Regions from separate parts of the Clostridium intestinale genome, predicted to be linked through region 4. Evidence: riboswitches for the same ligand, from Rfam matches in the RefSeq annotation. Region 4 holds a riboswitch; each other region holds the start of a gene.
The links. Region 4 has a riboswitch for lysine ahead of ppcA (phosphoenolpyruvate carboxylase). Riboswitches for the same ligand answer to the same signal wherever they lie in the genome.
Positions count from the first base shown of each region.

Region 1: another riboswitch for lysine. It lies ahead of lysA (diaminopimelate decarboxylase); the one in region 4 lies ahead of ppcA (phosphoenolpyruvate carboxylase).
Region 2: another riboswitch for lysine. It lies ahead of dapA (4-hydroxy-tetrahydrodipicolinate synthase); the one in region 4 lies ahead of ppcA (phosphoenolpyruvate carboxylase).
Region 3: another riboswitch for lysine. It lies ahead of P8F83_RS21815 (transporter substrate-binding domain-containing protein); the one in region 4 lies ahead of ppcA (phosphoenolpyruvate carboxylase).

Region 1 is NZ_CP121166.1:4,984-9,607, forward strand. It holds gene P8F83_RS00025 (NUDIX domain-containing protein) at 1-55, shown strand, start outside; gene P8F83_RS00030 (hypothetical protein) at 78-416, opposite strand; gene P8F83_RS00035 (DUF1576 domain-containing protein) at 400-1,665, opposite strand; gene P8F83_RS00040 (beta/alpha barrel domain-containing protein) at 1,771-2,445, shown strand; lysine riboswitch at 2,519-2,685, shown strand; gene lysA (diaminopimelate decarboxylase) at 2,817-4,109, shown strand; gene P8F83_RS00050 (DUF3006 domain-containing protein) at 4,262-4,483, shown strand; gene lepB (signal peptidase I) at 4,484-4,624, shown strand, end outside.
Region 2 is NZ_CP121166.1:246,329-250,952, forward strand. It holds gene P8F83_RS01100 (methyl-accepting chemotaxis protein) at 1-1,376, opposite strand, end outside; gene P8F83_RS01105 (hypothetical protein) at 1,785-2,285, shown strand; lysine riboswitch at 2,334-2,507, shown strand; gene dapA (4-hydroxy-tetrahydrodipicolinate synthase) at 2,606-3,472, shown strand; gene P8F83_RS01115 (CAP domain-containing protein) at 3,617-4,348, shown strand; gene P8F83_RS01120 (cold-shock protein) at 4,383-4,583, shown strand.
Region 3 is NZ_CP121166.1:4,314,398-4,319,021, forward strand. It holds gene P8F83_RS21810 (collagen-like triple helix repeat-containing protein) at 1-1,191, shown strand, start outside; lysine riboswitch at 1,448-1,629, shown strand; gene P8F83_RS21815 (transporter substrate-binding domain-containing protein) at 1,749-2,576, shown strand; gene P8F83_RS21820 (amino acid ABC transporter permease) at 2,762-3,529, shown strand; gene P8F83_RS21825 (amino acid ABC transporter ATP-binding protein) at 3,560-4,294, shown strand; gene P8F83_RS21830 (YhgE/Pip domain-containing protein) at 4,482-4,624, shown strand, end outside.
Region 4 is NZ_CP121166.1:3,248,901-3,253,524, forward strand. It holds gene P8F83_RS16720 (DUF6442 family protein) at 1-277, opposite strand, end outside; gene P8F83_RS16725 (helix-turn-helix transcriptional regulator) at 283-480, opposite strand; gene ppcA (phosphoenolpyruvate carboxylase) at 741-2,357, opposite strand; lysine riboswitch at 2,602-2,777, opposite strand; gene P8F83_RS16735 (ABC1 kinase family protein) at 2,832-4,433, opposite strand; gene P8F83_RS16740 (phasin family protein) at 4,502-4,624, opposite strand, start outside.

The sequences.
Region 1 (4,624 bases), 1.4 Mb from region 4:
TAAAGAGATTGGATATAAGGGAACTAAAGCTTTTACTTGTGAAATAAGCAGATAAAACCATGTTTATCTGCTTATTTCTAATTATATCTTTCTACAGATATAGTTAAAAGGTTGTTTTTATAATTTATTTCAAAATGATCTATCATCATTCCTAATAACGAAAGTTCTGAGGAAGAGTGAAAATCACCATTTAATTCCCAATAATATTCTTCAATTTCATGTAATCTAGGAACACTTAAAACTCTATTTATATCTTCTAAATCAGAAGAGGTAAAGGTATCTGTTTTGCCGCTGATTTTTATTTTTATGCTGTTTTCATTGCAGGTCTCAATATCTAAAGAAGTGGCTCCTAATTTATAAAAATAAGCAGTTAGCTCACTTAACATTTTTATACTTTTATCAATAGTGTTTTTCATTTACATTCTCCTTTTTAAATGCATGTATAAGAGGAAGCATAATTACACAAACAAAACCTCCTGACAGGCCATTGTTATATAAATTTAATCCTCCGTGGACATAGCCTATATTAGTAACTAAAAATACGTGTAAAAATCCAGCTATTACTCCATATATGAAACCAAAGTTACCGGCTATTGGAGCTAAACAAGTAGAAAATAGTATAGAAATCAACATTTGAGGTGAGTTCACATCAAGTATATTAATATAAGCTGATAGGGTTGCACCTAAAATAACGGGTAATGTGTTTTTGGGATGTTTACCAAAAGCTGAAAATCCTATTATTGTAAAAATTGCACCCATCAAAGGGCCATTTAACTCTCCTCCTAGTATAAATACTATAATTAAAGATAGCAACCCCATGATACCCATATTTGCATATACACGATTTCCATACATTAAATAATAATCACTTACGAGTCTTCCAGAAGATTTATTTATTAACCTTAGAGAGTTTACTATATTATATTTATTATTACCTGTTAATGATATTAGTAGTAATGATATGCATATAATTATCACAATTATAGATAAAAATTTGTGGCTATCATGAAATAAAATCAGGTTGCTTTCAAAGTCTATTCCCAAAGATCTATAAATTGACATTATAAACATTGCCAAAATGCCTCCTGAGAACCCTAAATTATATAGATTAAATCCTTGGTGAAGTCTTAAACAATAGGATGAAATAGGAGGCAAAATAAATCCAATACATATTCCTAATAAAAATCCAAGTACATAACCTTCAACAAAAGAAAATTGACTAGTGAAACTCAGTTGAGTTACAGTAGGTGATAATGTTGTACCAAGTAAAGCTATTAATATATAATTAAGAAAAGGTTCTTTTTTGTATTTAGAGAATAGCCAAACCCCTATAATAATTGGCCATATATTTATTATGTTTTTTCCAAAAAACGAAAATCCAGTAGTTAACCATAAAGACATTATAGTAGAACCATTTGGCTTTACTCCAATGCGTATTAAAAGAGCTATCATTGATAAACCAGTCAACCCAACATTTATGAAGGTAGCTCCAATTCCACCTATAGCGAAATAGTCGGTCAGAAGGATATCTGGAGTAGTTAGAATATTTTTTAATCCTAAATAAAGTATATTAAGTTCTGTAGAAATCAGTGGGATTATGATCATCAATCCATAAAGAAGAAAATAATAAAGATAATTTTTTATTAATTTTTTTGTTGCGGTCATATATACCCCCTTAAAATAAAATTTATAAAATTGAAGTTAAAACCATTTATTAGTATATTTATAAGTATTATAATATATTTATAATACTTTGTGGAGGGAAAACATATGTCGATAAAAGAATCTAAATTTGTACCAGAAATAAAAGGCATACTAAGAAACCATGTAATTGAAGTACCTACTATTATAAGAAATTGTAGTGGAATAAAGATATTTGGTAAAAGAATTAAGTCGTTACTATTTACAACTGATGTTGCTATAATAAGAAACACCAATGCAGATGCAATTATAGCTGTATATCCCTTCACTCCTCAACCATTAATAACTCAAGCATTAGTTATGGCAGCAGATGTGCCTGTTTTTTGTGGTGTAGGTGGGGGAATAACTCAAGGGAAAAGAGTAGTAAACTTAGCTCTTGATGCAGAGTTTAAAGGTGCTATGGGTGTTGTTGTCAATGCTCCAACATCAAATGAAATAATTAAAAAAATTAGAAATACTATTGATATACCTGTTATAGTTACTATGGTTTCTGAAAATGAAAACATAGAGGAAAGAATAGAGTCAGGAGCCACTATACTAAATGTATCAGGTGGTAAAGACACTGCAGCTATAGTAAAGAGAATAAAGGACCAATATCCTGAATTTCCAGTTATAGCAACAGGAGGACCTACAGAAGAAAGTATCAGAGAAACAATACTAGCTGGTGCCAATGCTATAACTTATACACCTCCATTAGGTGGAGATATTATGAGTGACTTAATGGATAAGTACAGAAATTCATAAAAAAGTGTTGACAAATATATTTAATATGATATCATTGTATCAATAAGTTGAATAGTATATATAGAATATATATACCTAGGGTAGAGGTGCTGTTAGTTAATAGTATTTAGATTGAGCCGGCAAGCTAAGATGTCTAGAGAAAGGAACAACAGCCGAAGAGGTAATACCGGCAGGATTTATCTCTGGTCATGTACATAATATGTGCCTGACTGTCACGTTATGTGGAGAGCTACAAGGTAGGCTGATTGTAATATTATCAATGGTGATTCATTTATAGTTGCCTTTTACAAGAACCTATATTGAGACTCTATCCGTCACAGATTTTTCTGTGACTTTTGTTTTTGGGGTAAATAAATAAGGGGGAATTAAAAATGAAATTATTTGGTAGCATGAAAGTAGAAAACAATCATTTGACAATCGGAGGAATAAATACAAGCACATTAGCAGCAAAATATGGAACTCCTTTATATATAATGGATGAGGAGCTTATACGCTCAAATTGTAGAGATTATTATAATGAGTTTCAATGCGAAGCTAGGGGCAATAGAGTAGCTTACGCAGGAAAAGCATTTTTAACTTTAGATATGTGTAGATTAGTTATGGAGGAAAACTTATATCTTGATGTTGTATCTGGTGGAGAACTGTTTACTGCAAAGAGAGCAGGGTTTCCTTTAGAAAAAATATATTTTCATGGAAATAATAAAACTATAGATGAAATTAATTTAGGTGTAAGTTATGGGGTTGGAAGATTTGTTGTAGATAATCTTTATGAAATGGAACAAGTAGATAGAATAGCTAAAGAAAATAATAAGGTACAAAAAATATATCTAAGAATAACTCCTGGAATAGAAGCACATACTCATGAATATATAAAAACAGGTCAAATCGATTCTAAATTTGGTTTTGCACCAGTTGGAAATATAATCATGGATGCAGTAAGAAAAGCTATAGATCTACAAAATGTTGAACTTTGTGGAGTACATTGCCATATTGGATCACAAATTTTCGATATTGAACCTTATGAGGATGCAGCTGAAATAATGTTAAATCTAATATATAAAATCAAACAAGAAACAGGATATGTTGTGCCAGAGTTAGATTTAGGCGGCGGTTTTGGTATATTCTATACTGATGGAGATAGTCCTAAAGAAACTGGTGATTATTGCAAAGCTATATTAGATAAAGTAGATAAGGTATGTGAAGACTTAAATATAGATAGACCTATAATTACTATAGAACCAGGAAGATCCATAGTAGGTAATGCTGGAACTACTATTTATACTGTTGGTTCCATAAAAGAGATTCCTGGAATTAGAAAGTATGTATCTGTTGATGGTGGGATGACAGATAATATAAGACCATCATTATATAGAGCTGAGTATGAATGTTTAGTGGCTAACAATGTAATAAGTGATTATAGAGAAAGAGTAGCTATTGCAGGTAAATGCTGTGAATCAGGAGATATACTTTTAAATTCTATTGAAATGCAGAAAGTTAATAGTGGAGATATACTAGCAATATTGTCAACTGGAGCATACGGATATTCAATGTCAAATAACTATAATAAGACTCCAAGAGCTGCAGTAGTTATGGTTCAAAATAACACTGAAAAATTGATTTGTAAAAGAGAAACCTATGAAGATTTAATTAGAAATGAAATATAATTAATAGAAGACGACTTAGTCGTCTTTTAATTTTCAAAAAATTTATAAAACTATATAGCTTTTTCTGTTTATAAGAGGTAAAATAAAACTCATACATTAAAACTTTTTAAAATATGATATAATTAAAGAGAACCTTTTAAGGAGGAGGAAAAATGTCATCAATCTATATAGTTGATAGGATTGAAGGTAGATATGCTGTATGCGAAACTGAAAAAAAAGAGATGGTTGATATAGAATTGACAAATATCTTTGGTATTGTTAAAGAAGGTAAGGTTATATTAAAAAGAGAAGATGGATATTATGTAGATGAAGAGGCTACAATTAAGAGAAAAGATGAGATTAAAAAACTAATGGAAGGTATGTGGGAGGAGTAAATGCAAGAGAATATTAACGAAGACAATGTTAGTGAAGTCAAAGATGTTGAAGAAAATATTAAAGAAGAAGAGACAAAAAAGGTATCTGGGATGAAAGGATTTTTATTTGATTGGATATTACCTGTAGTACTAGCTTTAATT
Region 2 (4,624 bases), 1.7 Mb from region 4:
GCAAGTTTTCGAATTTCATCAGCTACCACTGCAAACCCTCTTCCTGCCTCACCTGCTCTTGCGGATTCTATCATAGCATTTAGTGATAAAAGATTAGTTTGATCTGCTATATCTTGGATAATGTCTGTTATGTTGTTTATTTGACTAATATCATTACCTAAAGTAAGAATTTTTTTGGAAACCTCATTAAATTCAAAAGTAATTTTATGAATTGAATTAAGTAAAATACTTAGATCTTCGTTACTGAGTGAAATCTCTTTGTTTATTACAGAGGCCTTTTCATCTACATTATGAATAGAAGTTAAAATAGAATTCATATTGTTTGAAAAATTATTTAAAAGTTCTGAGGTATTCATAAGCTCCTGAGATTGATTAGTTGCACCATCTGCAACCCCTTCTATTGCTGAAGAAACCTGTTCTGCTGAAGAGTTCATTTCTTCAGAGATAGCTGATAGAGAACTGCTTTGGTCAAAAACCTCACTTGAGATAGCTTTTATTTTATTTAACATTTGAGATATTTCTTCTATTGATTTGTGAAGTTCTCTACTAATTAACCCAAACTCATTATTAGAGTGTGTATCAAATTGAACTGTAAAATCTCCACTAGATAAAATCTTTACTTTTTCATATATATTTTTAGACATATGTTGTACTAGTTTTCTAAAAACTACTGTTGTTAAATATCCAATGATTACAATTATTACAAGTAAAATTAAATAAGCGTTTGAAGTTGTTTTATATGTACTTTCTCCGTTTTTGTTAAGTTCGTCAGCTGAATTAATTTCATAGTTTTTAAGGTTTTTAATATTTTCAAGTATGTTATCTTCGGCTGATGTAATTTGAGTAATTTCATCTTGATTTAATTCTTTAGAGTTTTTTAATTTATTAATTGAATTATTGATTGATAAAAAATAACTATCTATTGATTGAGTTAAGCCTACATATAATTTATTTTCTGTTTCATCCATTTTAATATTTTTTGAGAAAGTATCCATATTTTTAGTTATATTGGATTGAAGAGTATAAATTTCCGATTCTCTAACAATAGTATAATTGCTTAAGATTTCTTTTGATGCTATCTTAGCTTTTAAAATGGAACTTTCAATATTTTGTATGGAGGTAATAGGAATTAGATTGTTGTTATATATTTCATTTTGATATTTATTAATTTTTTGAATATTAGTGTATCCTATAAATCCTATAATAAGTATAAAAATTACAGCAATTGTTGAGATACTTCTTAAAATGGTTTTTATGCTAAGGATTTCTAAAGAGTTGTAAAATTTATTTTCTTTAGTTTCAATAAGGTGGCTTGTACTGTTTTTAGATCTTTTAAATTTATCTTTTTTATTAGATATTTTATGCTTATCTCTCATTTTTTCTCCTTAATTTATATTGTGAATATTTCCATTTTTTATATAAAGTAAAACTGGTAATAAATCCAAATTATATCAACAGTATAATTAAATAAATATCTTTATGTCAAGCTTCATTAAGATATTTAATCTAGTTTTAATGAAGTTATAAAGTTTAAGTGAAAAACTAACTGAATAAAATATGTATTAGTGTAGAAACTACATTTTAGATACTTGATGGAGGTGAGATTATGGCTAAAAAGGATCAACAATCTTCATGGAATAGTAAGAGGTTTGAAACACCTAAAAAGAACACTGTAGAACCAGTTCCGGAAATTCAAAACAAAAGAAATAAACACTAAAATAAAAACTGGGAACTATTCTCAGTTTTTTTATGTTATAATAGAAGTTAATGAAAGGAAGAGTGAAATGTCAGGAATAAATTTAGAAAATATAATATTAGTAGTAGTTGCAATTATATTATTATATATAGCTGTAAAATTTATTAAAGGAATTATAAAATTTATTATATTAGTTATACTTATATTGACTCTAGGGGTTAGCGCATACAATATACTAATTACTAAAAAATCTATAAGCTATGAAATCAATAGATATAAGGTGGACTATGGATATTTTAAAAATATAACTTCAATCTCTAAAGAATCAATAAATCTTGTAAATGATATCAAAGAAGGAAGAAACGTTAAAGAAAATACAGATAGATTAGTAGAAATTAAAAGTGAGGTCGGAAAATTAGAACATAGCAGTGAAATAAGCCTTATAAATGACAGATATTTAGATGCATTAGATACAGCTATAATAGTTGGAAAAGGTTATGAGACAGCTAACAATGTAAAAGAACAAACTAAAAAATTAGATGAGGTTACAAAATCTCTTGACTTAAGTTTGAAAGATATATTAAATTAATACTTGATTAAAAGCAGATATGAATGTATAATTAACGAAAAGTAATAGTTTTGAGATAGAGGCGCGATGTTTAATAGTATCATTATGGAGGTAAGCACTGAGAAGTAATGAGAAAGGAACCATCGCCGAAGTATGTAACCTACGCTTTAAGGGTTATATTGCTGGTCTTGCATAAAATATATGTAAGATTGTCACAATTTTTTGTGGAGAGCTATCCAATGGATTTTATTCTTATTTTTGTATGAGTAAGAAGCCTTGGATTTTTTCCAAGGCTTTATTTATTTTAAATTTAATTTAATGCTTTAGGAGGGTAATATATTATGTCATTAAGAGGAGTATTTGTTCCATTAATCACGCCATTTAAAAATGATGAGGTGGATTTTAATTCTTATAAAAAAATGGTGGACAACTATTTAACAAAAGGAATTCATGGATTCATACCACTTGGAACTACTGGTGAAAGTCCAGTAATATCAGATAGAGAATATGAAGAGATAGTTGAAAAAATTATGGAATATGTAGATGGAAAAGTTCCTGTTTATGTAGGATTAGGTGGAAATAATACTAAAAAATTAGTTGAAAAACTTAAGGTCGTTGAAAAATATAAAGTTGATGGAATATTATCAGTATCTCCATATTATTCGAGACCAGATCAAAGAGGTATATACGAGCATTTTAGGACTATATCTGAAGCAACTTATTTAGATATAATCTTATATAATATACCATATAGAACAGGAAGAAATATCGAAAATGAAACTATTCACAAGTTAGCAGAACTTAAAAATATAGTAGCTATTAAAGACTCTTGTGGGGATATGAAACAAAGTACAGATTTATTATTAGAGCCACCTAAAGATTTATCTATATTAACAGGAGAAGATGCTTCTTTCTTCTCAACTCTTGCGTTAGGTGGAGATGGAGGAATATTAGCTTCTTCACATATGAGAACAGAAGAGTTTGTTAAAGTATATAATAATATTAAAAACAATGATCATTTAGCTGCTTTAGAAACGTGGAAAGAATTATATAGTTTTGTTCCACTTTTATTTAAGGAACCAAACCCAACACCTTTAAAATATTGCTTATATAAATTAGGTCTAATAGAGTCGTCAGAAGTGAGACTTCCACTACTTGAAATAACAGATGAACTTAAAAAAGAATTAGATAAAGTTTTTAAATTTTAATAAAGGCTACAAAACTAGTTGATGATTAGTTTTGTAGCTTTTTTGTTAAAAAAATACATACTTAATATATTATCTCTTAATTACCTGTAAAAAAGTATTATGAATAACTTTAAAAAGCTCACAATAATTGTAGGAGGTGAAGTAATGAAAAAATTAATTTCTTTAATTATGAGTGCTATGCTTTTAGGTTTGCCTTTATATGGATGTAATAAAGCTAATAATCCTAATGATGTTACAGAAGAGACAACACCAGAGACTATAGAAAATTCAACTAATGAAAATGCAACTGAAGTACCTGGAACACCAGATTCTAATCTACCTGCTCCTGGAGTGACAGGAGATGGCACAACAGCACCAGGAACAGGAACAACTACGCCAGGAACTGGTACAGCAACACCAGGAACCGGTACAACACAACCATCAACAAATAACAATACGCAAACTCCAGCTGCTGGGGACACTAATAAGGATGTAAATCAAGCATCAGGAGATCTTGTAACAGACATATTAAACAGCACTAATGCAGAGAGACAAAAACAAGGGCTTCAACCATTAAAGTTAAATAGTGAGGTATCTAAGCTTGCAGCAATGAAATCCAAGGATATGCATGACAAAAATTATTTTTCACATACATCTCCAACCTATGGAGATCCAGGAAAAATGTTAACTGATAATGGTTTAAGATATTCTGCAATGGGAGAGAATATATATACGTCAACAGGAATGACTCCTACTGGTGCATATACAGTTAATCAATGGATGAACTCACCAGGACATAGAGCTAATATACTTTCTAATAATTATGATGAAATAGGTATAGGAGTCTACTATAATAATGGAAAGTATTACGCTACACAAATATTTTATAAAGCTTAATTATAAAGCTTAATTTTTGGAGGTTTTTTTATCTATGAAAGAAGGAACAATAAAATGGTTTAATTCAGAAAAAGGTTTTGGATTTATTGAAATTGAGGGTGGAAAAGATGTATTTGTACATTTTTCTGCAATTAAAGGAGATGGCTACAAAACTCTTCAAGAAGGTCAAAGAGTAAGTTTTGACGTGGTGGAAGGAAACAGAGGACCACAAGCTGAGAATGTATCTATAATGTAAAAATGCAACAAAAAAGCTGTTAGTAACCTAACAGCTTTTTT
Region 3 (4,624 bases), 1.1 Mb from region 4:
ACCGGAGCAACAGGAGTAACAGGAGCGACAGGTGAAACAGGAACAACAGGAGTAACTGGAGCAACTGGAGTAACAGGAGTAACAGGAGTAACAGGAGCAACTGGAGAAACTGGAGTAACAGGAACAACTGGAGTAACTGGAGCAACAGGAGTAACCGGAATAACAGGAGCAACCGGAGAACCAGGAGGAGTAACAGGTGAAACTGGAGCAACAGGAGCAACAGGTCCAACTGGTACTATAGGTGAAACAGGAGTAACTGGAGCAACAGGACCGACTGGAGCTATAGGTGAAACAGGACCTGCTGGAGGAGCAACAGGGGGCACAGGAGCAACTGGGGCAACGGGATCAACCGGAGCAACAGGAGCAACAGGAGCAACAGGAGCAACCGGAGCAACCGGAGCAACCGGAGCAACCGGAGCAACCGGAGCAACTGGATCAACTGGGGCAACTGGATCAACTGGGGCAACCGGAGCAACAGGAACTGTTCAACCAAATCCTTTTGATGTATATGTTCAAGCTGGTGCGGTTGGTGGAGATGGAACTCAGGCAAGCCCATTTGGAACTATTCAACAAGGTGTTACAGCAGTATCACCTACAGGTGTAGTTCATGTTCTTGGAGGAACTTATTCAGTTACTTCAACAATTACAGTTAATAAATCAGGAGTAACATTGCAAGGATATCCTAATACAATAGTTTTATTACAAGCAGCTGTAATTCCTTTCCTTGTTACTGGAAGTGGAGTTACAATAGATGGATTTACTATTACAAGTGATTTGGCGTATGCAGTTGAGTTTATACAATTTGCAGGAACTAATCACAAGCTAACAAATAACTATATATATGGACCACCTCAGGCAGGACCATCTACAGGGTGGGTAGTAAATCGTGGATTTTTAACTCAGGGAAATGTAGTTAACCTGATAGTTCAAAATAATATATTCTACTTTATGAGACAACCAGCATATTTAAATCCAAATTCTACAGGATATATTGTAGATAATGTGACTTATAATACTAGAGGATTTGTTGTAGACAGAGCAATATTTGTTTTCTCAGGAAACTCATGGGGAATTCCACAGAATGCCGTTGATATTGCATTGCTAGTTGGGACTCCTACTGGTGCACCATATGATCCTACTTCAGCATTATCAACCTATAACAGTTCTGCTGTAATAAGTGATCAGAGATAAAGAAATAAATATAAAAATATTTTAATTTATAAATTTACCCTACTAATTAATGGCATTGATTAGTAGGGTTATATATTTATAAGAATAAAAAAATCATTTAGAGATAAAATTTATATTTTTTCAGCTACACTTTTCTTATAATGTAAAATCGTTTTAGAATTTCCACTAAAAAATTAAAAAAAATATAACACTTTTGTTGACATATATAATATATTATTGTACATTTATAATGTAATTTAATAAACCTCACTTTTAATGGTGGGGTAGAGGCGCGGTATTTATTAGTCTTTAGAAGAGTTTGAGAAGCAATGATGCTATAGAGAAGGAAATATCGCCGAAGTAAATAATAATCTCATTATTATTTGCTGGGTCTGTAGTTAAGAGCTGCAGGACTGTCTCAATAAGCCACCCAGTTTATTGAGTTGTGCTATCTCATTTAGGGAAAAGTGGAGGGAAACTAGTAGCAACTATGTTTATTGCGATCTGAGTTCAGCTCAGATCTTTTTTTATAACTTAAAAAGATAATATAAGCTAAAAATATGAGGGGGAACAAAAAAATGAAAAAATTATCATTAATAGTATCAGCTGTTTTATCAGCAACACTTTTATTTACAGGATGTGGCTCAAAAGCTTCTGATACATCAAAAACTGAAGATACTTTTAAAGTTGGAATGGAAGCTGGGTATGCTCCTTTTAACTGGACTCAAAAAGACGATTCTAACGGGGGAGTTAAAATTGATGGGGCTGCAGAATATGCAGGAGGCTATGATGTAGAAATAGCTAAAAAAATTGCTGACGATTTAGGTAAAAAGCTAGTTATAGTTAAAACAGAATGGGATGGATTAATACCAGCATTAGAATCTGGAAAGATAGATGCAGTTATAGCAGGTATGTCCCCAACAGCAGAACGTAAAGAAACAATAGACTTTTCAGATAATTATTATAAATCAGAGTTAGTTATGGTAGTTAAGAAAGGTGGAAAATATAATGGAGCTACTTCATTAAAAGATTTTAGTGGAGCTAAAGTAACTGCACAATTAAATACTTTTCACTATTCTGTTATAGATCAAATAGCTGGAGTTCAAAAACAAACAGCTATGGATAATTTCTCTGCTATGAGAGTTGCCCTTGAGTCAGGTGTAATTGATGCATATGTTTCAGAACGTCCAGAAGGAATTAGTGCTGAATCTAATAGCAATAATTTCAAGATGATAGAACTTAAAGATGGATTTAAGGCATCTGAAGAAGATGTTGCAATAGCAGTAGGCGTGAAAAAAGGCAGTGATTTAACAGCTAAGATCAATTCTACATTATCAAAAATTTCTGAATCAGATCGTAAGACTATAATGGATAATGCTATAAAAAATCAACCTGCTGCTGAATAATAGCAAGGTATATATAAAGCCGAGTGTATTTAAGTAACATTCGGTTTTGTCAAGTGAAACTTGATTCAGATGGGGTTTTATCCCCAGCTGAATTTTAGTTGAACCTATCTAGAGTCGTGCCAATGTTATCTCCAACCAGAGGTATTACAGTGGCTAGACGTCAGATAAATTAAAGGAGTGAAAAAATGACTTTTGAGGATATTGTAAAAATCTTTTCAAATAACTGGCCTATGTTTTTACGTGGAGCTGGTATGACTTTATTAATTTCTATTATTGGTACAATCTTAGGATCTATTATAGGGTTGTTAGTGGGAATGGTTAGAACTATTCCTGTACCTGAAAGAGGTATAAAGAAGGCAGTTCTAAAAGTTGTTAATGCTATCTTATCTATTTACATAGAAGTATTCCGTGGAACCCCTATGATAGTACAAGCGATGGTAATTTATTATGGATCAGCTTTAGCTTTTGGGATAGATATGAACAGAATATATGCAGGTATATTTATAGTATCTATAAATACAGGAGCGTACATGTCAGAAATTGTCCGCGGAGGAATAGTTTCTATTGACAAAGGACAGTTTGAAGCAGCACATGCTATAGGTATGAGTCATGTTCAAACTATGATTAATGTAGTATTACCACAGGTTATTAGAAATATATTACCAGCTACAGGTAATGAGTTTGTTATAAATATAAAGGATACATCTGTTCTTAGTGTAATATCTGTAACTGAGTTATTTTTCCAAGCAAAATCTGTAGCAGGAATTAATTATAAGTTTTTTGCAACGTTTTTTATTGCTAGTGTTATGTATTTTATAATGACTTTTGCAGTAACAAGAATACTAAGATTTATCGAGAGAAAAATAGATGGTCCGGACAACTATATTATGTATGCAAACCAAATGCAAGTTGAAACACCAGAAGATATGTTACGCAGAAACCAAAATAATTAGGTTAAGGATTTAAGGACAAAGGAGATAAGTATGGAAAAAATAATTGATATTAAACATTTAAATAAATCCTTTGGAACTCATGAAGTTTTAAAAGATATTGATTTTTCAGTAAATAAAGGAGAAGTTGTTTGTATCATAGGATCATCGGGTTCAGGTAAGTCTACTCTTCTTCGCTGCGTTAACCTTTTGGAGAAACCAAGTGGTGGTGAGATAATATATAAAGGAAAAGATATTTTACATGATGAACATGATACACGTGCATATCGTACAAAGCTAGGCATGGTATTTCAACAGTTTAATCTATTTAACAATCATGATGTTCTAAGTAACTGTACTGTAGGACAAATGAAGGTTTTAAAAAGAAGTAAAGAAGAGGCTGAGAAAGTAGCCATGAAATATTTACAAGTTGTAGGTATGGAGCGTTTTATAAATGCAAAACCAAGACAATTATCTGGTGGACAAAAACAGAGAGTTGCTATTGCTAGAGCTCTTTCTATGGAACCAGATGTTATTCTTTTTGATGAACCAACATCAGCTCTTGATCCAGAAATGGTAGGCGAAGTTCTAAAGGTTATGAAAGAACTTGCAGAATCAGGACTTACTATGATGGTAGTAACTCATGAAATGGGATTTGCTAAAGAGGTATCTGATCGTGTAGTGTTTATGGATAAAGGCGTTATAGCAGAAGAAGGTCTACCAGAAGAAATATTTAATAATCCAAAACAAGAACGTACCAGAGAGTTCTTAAAAAGGACTTTGAATTAATAAATAAAACCCTTGAATTTCAAGGGTTTTATTTTTTTATAAACCTATGTAAATCTATGTCTTAAAAGGTAATAAAAATTTAAATATTAGTTCATAATTGAAAATGATTACTAATGTTGACAGGTTCCTTCAAAAGTTGTTTAATTGAAACTGACCAGTCGGTTTATGAATAAAAGGAGGAAGGAACATGAATAAAACTAATAAATTTACTGCTAAAAAATCTGTTATAGGAATTTTAATTATATCTGTAATTGCTGTAACACTTATACCTATGCTATATTCCTCTATTTATTTAAGCGCATTTTGGGATGTCTATGGTAAATTAGATAA
Region 4 (4,624 bases):
CTTTTGCTTTTGCACGACTTGTAATTAAAATATTTCGTTCATCTAATTTTTCAATGTTTATTTGTTTTCTAATATCAGGGGAATTTTTTAATGCCTTATAACTTATAATCTCGCCTATACCATGACCTAATATTCCACAGCCTAATCCTATGCATACATATGGTAATGCTCTCATAATTCCCTCTGCTTCAATAATTGTTTTACTTAAATATAACCCTAAACCCAATAATATAAATCCAAATACTGATAAATAATAATACTTCGCTTCTTTTTTCATTTTACTTATTCCTCCTCATAAATAAAAATTTCTTCTATACTCATATTAAAGTACTTAGCAATCTTAAAAGCTAATATAATCGAAGGATTATATCTGCCATTCTCTAAGGAACCAATAGTTTGTCTTGATACTTCGAGTATAGTAGCCAAATCCTCTTGCTTTATCCCCCGCTTTTTTCGTATTTCCTCTAAACGATTTTTCACCCTACCACTCCTCTTAATGTTAAGTTTACTTTCCATATCTAAATACTAACACTCTCTTTCATCAATATCAAGCTTACTTTCCATTTTGTAAAATTCTATATTTACTTAAAAAATAAAATAACCATATAAATAGAGAAACACCTCTTATTAACTCAATTAATAAGAGGTGTTTCTCTTAATATACTTAACAATGTTTATTAGTTTTTTAATCTAGTTGCATTTATTTACATACAAAATACAACTATAATCTAAATATCTTATTAACCCATACTTCCTCTTAATTTACCCATTCTTATAATCCACTCATTTAGAATCTTAAGTTCTTCTGTTTTATTTTCTAATAAATCTTCTTCTGAACCTATTAGGTGCATTATGATTGGACGTGTTGTTTTAAGTAATGTATGGTAGAATTCATTATCATTTAGGTATTCAAAATCAATACCTAAGTCTAATATTTCATTTACTAATTCTAAATCCTCTGCATATTCTAATCTTGCAGATTCATCTATTATTCTTTTTGAAACTTTAGGATTAGCAAATAAAGCTGCAAATCTAAAGTCTTTTTTTATTTGAGGATAGAATTCTTTTAGTTTATCTATCCCTTCTTGTCCATACTTTTCTTTTATTTCTCTAAGACCTCTACCCATTCCTACGAATTCTGGTGGTATTCCTAGGGTATACATAGCTCCAGTGTAAGAAATAGCTCTTGGCACTGAATATTCTACGTTTAGGTCTATTGATAATAATTCATTTTTTAATTTCTCATCTTTAACCCAGTTTGCTATTTTATCTATTTCTGGAAGATCCCTTGTATAATCTAAACCAGTTTTACTCTTAGTAAGTCTATCTCTGTTTTTAGGGATAAAGTCTGATACAAAGCTTACTGTGTTTATTATTTTTAAGAAGGTTTGAAGATAATATTTTGAAAATATTCCTATGAATTCTTTCATAAGTTCTATATCTTCTTGATTAAAGTTTCTATGAACTGATTTATCTATATTATCATTTAATTTATTTACTACTTCTTTTGCTTTATCTCTTCCATGGTCATATCTTAAAGCTGATTGTAGTGTAAAAGTCTTAATACCTGAGTAAGTTTTAATCATGCTTTCAACATTATCATTAGTGAAATGTCCTCTAAATGGAAGTGAGCCGCAACCTAGGATTGGATATACTTCTACTCCATGGTCTTTTCCCCACTTATAAGCTGTATCTATTGCAAGTATTACAGATAATACTCCTGATATTAATCCATAAGACATAGCAGAATCTGAACGTGCTAGCATAAATCTTAAAGATTCAAGCTTATCTCCTTTATCTTCTGAGGTATGATAAAACTCATCAAATATTGTATCTATATTTACTAATGAAGGAACCCCTTCTACTAGTGGAATTATTCTTATACTATTTAAATCGAATTTAACATCATAGTTTTTGTTTCCAAGTTCAATAACAGAGTTTACTCTATCTTGAAATTGACAAACTTCTGCTCCAGTCTCAACCATAGGTACTACAACCTCTTTTATAGCCTGCACACCTGTGTTTTGATAAGCTTGAACATTGGTTTCTACTATTGACATTATACTCATTAATTGTCTAAATACTGATTCCTTATTCGCATTAGGAATTCTTGGCGTTATAGCTACATCCTTTCCTGGAATTATACCATTGGAGATTAATCCTAAAGCCACCTGAGAAGTTTGATGATATGGTGTTAACTTACCTTCAAAGTCAATCATTATCTCATTTATTCCGAGTCCACCTTTCTCCTGAAATGTAAGACCGTCAATTGCTTCTTGTGGTTCTTGTTGTATAGATACATAAGTATCTACGTTGTCTGGATGTTGCGTCATCATAGAACTAGGAATTTTATACATTAAATATACCCCCAAATGAATTTTTATTTACCGCCTAATTTCAATTCTAACATAAAATGTTGTAATGTAAATATATTTCTATTTACAAATGCAAGTTTTTTATTTTTCACTTGCACATCTTTTCTTTTATGTTTATTAATTAAGGCTGTTATTATCTAAAAGTGTTCCCCAATACTCTAAAGAAAAAAGAGCCTTGGAGTAATCCAAGGCTCTGTATGTACTGAATAAATATCAATAACAGTTTCCATTGAATAGCTCTCCACAAACATTATTTGTGACAATCTTATATATATTCTATATAAGACCAGTTGTATAGTCTTAAAGCATTAACTACACACTTCGGCAATGTTTCCTTTCTCTTCACTTCTCTGTGCTTAGCTCCATGAAGATACTTTTAAACCTTGCGCCTCTATCTCTAAAATATTCACTTTTATTGAATTATACATTGTAGCAAAATTTTTATCAAGAATTATTTTAGATATTTCCAGATCTTATTATGCTTATAACAAGCCAAACTCCTAATATAGCAGCTATAAAAAATCCAAATAAACCTATTACTGAGACCCCATGAAATTGCGGAGCACCATTATAATCTATTATTAGTGATGAACCTACTATCATAGCTGAGATTATCATGGAAAACACCATTCTATTCACCATTTTACTGAATCTATCCATTGATTTATCTAACTCATTTATCTGTAGGTTAATTTTTGCCCTTCCGCCTTTTACGCTATCCATAAAACTAACAGCTTTTTCAGGAAGCTCCATAGAACTTTCAATGAATTTATAAAGTTTTAATGCTATGTCTTCTTTGCTTAAATCATTTAAGAAAAATAATTTACTATCATTTCCCATTATAGCTATAACCATAGTTAATATGTCTAAATCAGGAGATAACTCTGCAATCACCCCTTCAAATATTACCATGCTTTTAGCTAATATTACTAAGTCTGTTGGCATTAAAATATTGTTTTTAGATGATATAGCCATTATTTCTTGAAGCATCCTAGATATTTTTATATTTTTTAATGAAGTACCTAAATAAACATCTAAAAACCCTTCTATATCTTCATACAAGTTACTTTTATTTATAGTTCCATTTTTTATTCCTATTGCTAATATGAAGTCAACTAGCTTATTTATATCTTTTTTAGCTAAAGCTATTATTACCTTATTAAACCATTCTCTTAGGTAAGGGCTTATTTCTCCCATTATCCCAAAATCTATAAAGCAAATTTTGTTGTCAGATACTAGAATATTACCTGGATGAGGATCCCCGTGGAAAAAACCATCCTTAAAAATATGCTTAAAATATATAGATACCAATTTTTTAGATATGTCTTCTAGTTCATAGTTATCTTGAATTAAGCTATATTTATCTGTTATCTTATACCCTTCTATTTTCTCCATAATTAAAATTCTAGCAGTTGAATATTCATCATAAACTTCTGGAACATGAAGTGGTACTACATCTCTATTATTTCTCTCAAATCTCTTTAAATTGTCTTTTTCTATCCTAAAATCTAATTCTTTTTCTGTAATGTTCTGTATTTCTTTTAAAGCTTCCATTGGATCAATTAAAGTTTCTTTAAACTTTCCTTTTGCCATTCTAGCAAGCCTCATTAAAATCCTCATGTCTTGGCTCATAAGTTCTTTTATGTTTGGTCTTTGAACTTTTATTACAACCTTTACTCCGCTTTTTAAAACTCCTTCATGAACTTGAGAAACAGATGCAGAAGCTATAGGTTCTTCATTAAATTCTAAAAAACATTCATTTATATCTCTTCCTAGTTCCTCTTGAAAAGTTCTTTTAATATCCTCTATAGGAACCTTAACCACATCATTTTGAAGCTTTTTTAATTCTTCAATATATTCTTCTGAAATAATATCTGGTCTAGTACTAAGTATCTGCCCTATTTTTATGAAAGTTGGTCCTAAATCTTCAAAAGCTTTTCTAAAGTTTTCAACCTTCTGTTTTTTATTTAGTATTTTTTCTTCAACAAAATACCCAAAACCATAATAGGTAAGTACTCTAATTATCTCTCTAAACCTATTAAAAGTACTTCTATTCAAATAAATCACTCCTGTTTCCCTGTCACTAAGCAATAATTAATAAATAGACTAAAGGGAAACCCTTTAGTCTACATTTGATCTAGTTTATTTTCTAAAAACTCTATTCTTACTTTTAGTTTATCTATCTCTTCTTTTTTAACATATCCAAGTTCTGAAATAACCTTTTCTAAACTCTCTTTATTTACTGATTT